DNA from 2 places in the Streptomyces sp. Root1310 genome. Region 2 is predicted to be linked to the other one. Evidence: riboswitches for the same ligand, from Rfam matches in the RefSeq annotation. Region 2 holds a riboswitch; the other holds the start of a gene.
The links. A riboswitch is a leader RNA that binds a small molecule or an ion and turns the genes downstream of it on or off. The one in region 2 is predicted to bind cyclic di-AMP.
Positions count from the first base shown of each region.

Region 1 (2,181 bases), on a different contig from region 2:
CGCAGTGCGAGACCGGCGGCTCGTGGAGCGCCGACGAGGGCGGTGGCGAGTACGGCGGCCTGAACCTCACCCAGAAGGACTGGGAGGCGAACGGCGGCCTCGACTACGCGACCAGCCCCGACCTGGCCAGTCGCAGCCAGCAGATCGCCGTCGCGCAGAAGGTGCTCGCGGCCGAGGGGATCGGCGCGTGGGGCACCTGCGGGCTGACCTCCGGGCTCACCCAGGAGAACGGCGCGCTGAACGTGGACACCGGCGTGGCGGACGACTCGTCCGACTCATCCGGGTCCTCCGGATTGTCCGACCTGTCCAGGGGGTTGTCCGGATCCTCGGGCTCGTCGTCCGACGAGGACTCCTCGTCCGACTCGTCCGACTCGTCCGCTGATTCCTCCGGTTCGCCTTCGGCGTCCGCTTCCTCCCCTTCGTCCTCTTCCTCCGCCGCAGCGGAGGACTCCGGGACGTCCGGCGGTTCCGGCGGCCGGAGCGACGGCTCGACGGGCGACAGCTCGCCCACGGCGACCCCGGGTGCGGACGACTCGGACAAATACGTCCAGGACGAAGGTTCTTGGAGCCTCGTCGACACGGGCTCCCTCGGCTCGGGCAAGCACCGCGGCGCCACCGCGGACGAGGCCGCGACCAAGAGCGCGACCGACACCGGCGCGGACGGCACCACCACCGCCTCCGCCGGCCGGCACGCCGCGGCCACCTATGTCGTCCAGGAGGGCGACTCCCTCGCGTCCATCGCCGACTCCCTTGGTATCGACGGCGGATGGCGCGCCCTCTACGCCGAGAACCAGGACCTCATCGGCGTCGACCCGAGCAACATCGCCGCCGGTCAGACCCTCGACACAGGGGTGGAATAGGGCGCAAAGCCCAAGAAAAACAGCGGGAGTTCACGTCACGCTTCGCGCCGAATGTCCGGTTTGGTGAAAGTGTGGGATGAGTCTCAGAAGCCCTGATCGTCTTTGAAATTCCGCCGATCGCGTGTCTACGGTCGAGGCCGCTCGGCAACCCGAGCCCCGGCCGTCGCAACGCCGAATCCTGCCAGCGGCGAACCGGGAACAGTCGTCGCGCAAGCGCCGTAGGCAGGAGCGGGGGACCCAAGGTAAGTGCCGCGCCGGTCGGTTGACCGGAACGGCTCGGGGTGAAGCCACACCTCCCACGGAGCAGCGCTCCGAAGGGCGAGGAAGTGGCCGGGCAACTCACACGGCCCGAACCCGACAGCTCACCTCGCAGGCGTCGGTGAGGGGATCCACCATGCTGTTTTCCGGTAAGGGCAAGCACCGCCGTCCGTCCAAGGCCACCCGCGTCGCCACGCTCGCCGGCGTCACCGGCGTCGCCATCGCCGCCCCGCTGATGGCGGCCGGCAACGCCTCCGCCGCCACCGCCTCCGAGTGGGACGCGGTCGCCCAGTGCGAGGCCGGCGGCAACTGGTCCATCAACACCGGCAACGGTTACTACGGCGGTCTCCAGTTCTCGGCGTCCACCTGGGCCGCGTACGGCGGCACCGCCTACGCCTCCACCGCCGACCAGGCCTCCAAGTCCCAGCAGATAGCGATCGGCGAGAAGGTCCTCGCGGGTCAGGGCAAGGGTGCCTGGCCGGTCTGCGGCACCGGCCTGTCCGGCGCCGCCTACAACGGCTCGAGCGCCGACTCCTCGGGCTCCGGCTCGTCCAGCTCCTCCGGCTCCTCCGGTTCGTCGAACAGCGGCAGCACCAGCAGCCGCTCGACCGACGAGCAGAGCTCCTCCCGCTCCACCGACCGCCCGGCCGCCTCCAAGACGGTCACCACCCCGACCGGCAAGAAGGTCAAGAAGGGTGACGGCGAGTACAAGGTCGTCAAGGGCGACACCCTCAGCTCCATCGCCGAGAAGCACAAGGTCAAGGGCGGCTGGGCGAAGCTGTTCGAGCTGAACAAGGACATCGTCACCGACGCCGACCTGATCTACCCGGGCCAGCAGCTCCACCTGAAGTGACATCGCGGGCTGAAGTGACACTGCGGCCTGCCGTGACACCGCGCCTGCCGTGACACCGTGCCTGTGTGACGCGGCATCCGAAGTGACACCTGGCCCCCAGAGAAGCCACAGCGCCCTCATATCCGAGGTCGGCACACTGAAGACCTCGTGAGGGTCTCCCCCCGTCCCCACGGGCTCCCCGCTCCGGTGCGTGTTCCCCCGTACGCACCG
Region 1 is NZ_LMEQ01000001.1:1,731,563-1,733,743, reverse strand. Features, by position in the region: gene ASD48_RS07460 (transglycosylase family protein) at 1-860, shown strand, start outside; cyclic di-AMP (ydaO/yuaA leader) riboswitch at 1,065-1,251, shown strand; gene ASD48_RS07455 (transglycosylase family protein) at 1,255-1,971, shown strand.
Region 1: another riboswitch for cyclic di-AMP. It lies ahead of ASD48_RS07455 (transglycosylase family protein); the one in region 2 lies ahead of ASD48_RS14250 (C40 family peptidase).

Region 2 (2,181 bases):
ACGATCCGGTACGTCACCTGTGACGTGGAGACCACCTGCCTGGGCCAGGCGGGTTCGTCCGCGGCGGTGCTGCTGGCGGCGGGCACGCCGGGCAAGCGCTACGCCCTGCCGGGCGCGCGGATGACGATCCGCCAGCCGTCCCTGCCCGAGCCCGTCCAGGGACAGGCGAGTGACCTGGCGATCCAGGCCGAGGAGCTGGCCCGCGTCCGCGCGAGCCTGGAGGAGATGCTCGTACGGCACACCGGGCGGACGCCGGAGCAGGTGACCGCGGACATCGAGCGGGACAGGTTCCTCACCGCCCAGGAGGCCCTGGAGTACGGCCTGGTGGACGGGATCATCCCCAGCCGCAAGGCCTCGGCCGGCGCGCCCGGCGGGAGGTGAGCGGCCGATGGTGCCCGAGCTGCCGCCGCTGCCCGCGCTGACCCGCGCGGAGGCCGAGCTGATCGACGGTTACCTCGACGTGGTCGACCTGCTCGGCCGGATCAACCCCGCCCATCACGGCGACACCTATCGCGGACTGCGCGCCGCCCAGGCCCTGGTGACCAAGGCGACCGCGCTGCGCGACGCGCTGGCGCGGATGCACCAGCGGGGCGAGAGCGAGCTGCACGCGCCGACGCTCGCGCGGGCGCTGCGCGTCCTGGACGGCGAGCGCCGCACCGGGCGGGTCACGCTGCCCCCGCTCTCCGACAGTTGACCCGCCGGATCCACCTCCGGTCCGGACCCCTCGCGCTCAGGACGTGACGACCGGACCGGAGTTGAAACGGCCCAGAAGAGGTACCCCCGTTCAGCGGAGCGTCTACTGTTCCCCCGACCCCCTTGCGGTTGCGCAAAAGGGCGCTCTTCGGGCGGAATAACGGGCTCCACCGCTGGTGGGAGCCCCTGAGGTGCCTTGACACCTGATCGCCCATCAGGGTGTCCACCCGAACGGGTGAGTGGTGAGTAACCCCACAAATCCCCGGTTCCGTTGGGATTTTCGGACATCGGTGAGCCAAGATCCCTGACTGACGACAAGCCCCCGCCACAAGCGGCGGGGCGGTCCGGGCGGACGCCGAGTCCTGCCGCCGCCCGGATGACCGGTCGACAGGAGTGCATCGGCAGGAGTGGAGGACCCAGGCACGACGGGTCGCCGGAACGGTCACGCCATGGCCGGGCCGAGCAGCCCTTGGGGTGAAGCCGCAGCAGCGGCCGGGCAACTTCGCCAGCCCGAATCCGACAGGTCATCCTTCACAGGCGGCTGACGAAGGGTTGCGCATGACTGCGCTCAATCGTGTCCCGTCGCTCATGGCCCGGGCCGGTACGGCCTCGGCTTTCGCCATCGCCGCCGTCGGCGGCTCGGTCGTGGTCCCGGGGCTCGCCCCCGACGCCGCGGCCGCCACACCGGCGACGAAGGCGCTCCAGATCGCGGCCTCCAAGAAGGGTGCCCCCTACAAGTACGGGGCCACCGGACCGAAGAGGTTCGACTGCTCCGGGCTCACGCTGTACTCGTTCAAGAAGGCGGGCAAGAGCCTGCCCCGGACGGCGTCCCAGCAGTACAACAAGACGAAGCACATCAAGGCGTCGAGCCGTAAGGCAGGCGACCTCGTGTTCTTCCACTCGGGGTCGAACGTCTACCACGTCGGGATCTACGCGGGTAAGGGCAAGATCTGGCACTCGCCTAAGACCGGCGACGTGGTGAAGCTCCAGAAGATCTGGACCAAGAGCGTCTGGTACGGGCGGGTCCGCTAGGGCCTGGGCCTGCCCGGGTCACGGGCCGGTTTCCCGGGGTGGTGGGGGCGTCCTGACGCGCCTTCACCGCCCCGGGAGCTCTCCCTCCGCCGGGGCCGTCAGGGCACCGGCCACCGGCTCCGCCGCCGGGACGGCCCACGGGAGCTCGACGGTGACCGTCTTGCCCCCCTCCCGGGTGGGCCGCACTCTCAGCCTGCCGCCGCACTCCGCGGTCAGCCATCGAATGATCACCATCCCTCGGCCGTTGTCCTGCTGGACGGCGGCCGGCAGTCGTTTCGGGAAGCGCGGGTGGCTGTCGGTGACCCCGACGCGCAGGTGTTCGTCACGGTCGAGGACCAGGTCCACCGTGAAGGTGGGTGACTGCCCGAAGGTGTGCTGTACGGCGTTGGTGGCGAGTTCCGAGACGATCAGCCGGACGGCGTCGGCCATCTCCGCGTCCGCCGGCAGGCCCCATTC
Region 2 is NZ_LMEQ01000005.1:129,042-131,222, reverse strand. Features, by position in the region: gene ASD48_RS14260 (ATP-dependent Clp protease proteolytic subunit) at 1-381, shown strand, start outside; gene ASD48_RS14255 (hypothetical protein) at 389-694, shown strand; cyclic di-AMP (ydaO/yuaA leader) riboswitch at 1,037-1,248, shown strand; gene ASD48_RS14250 (C40 family peptidase) at 1,252-1,725, shown strand; gene ASD48_RS14245 (ATP-binding protein) at 1,789-2,181, opposite strand, start outside.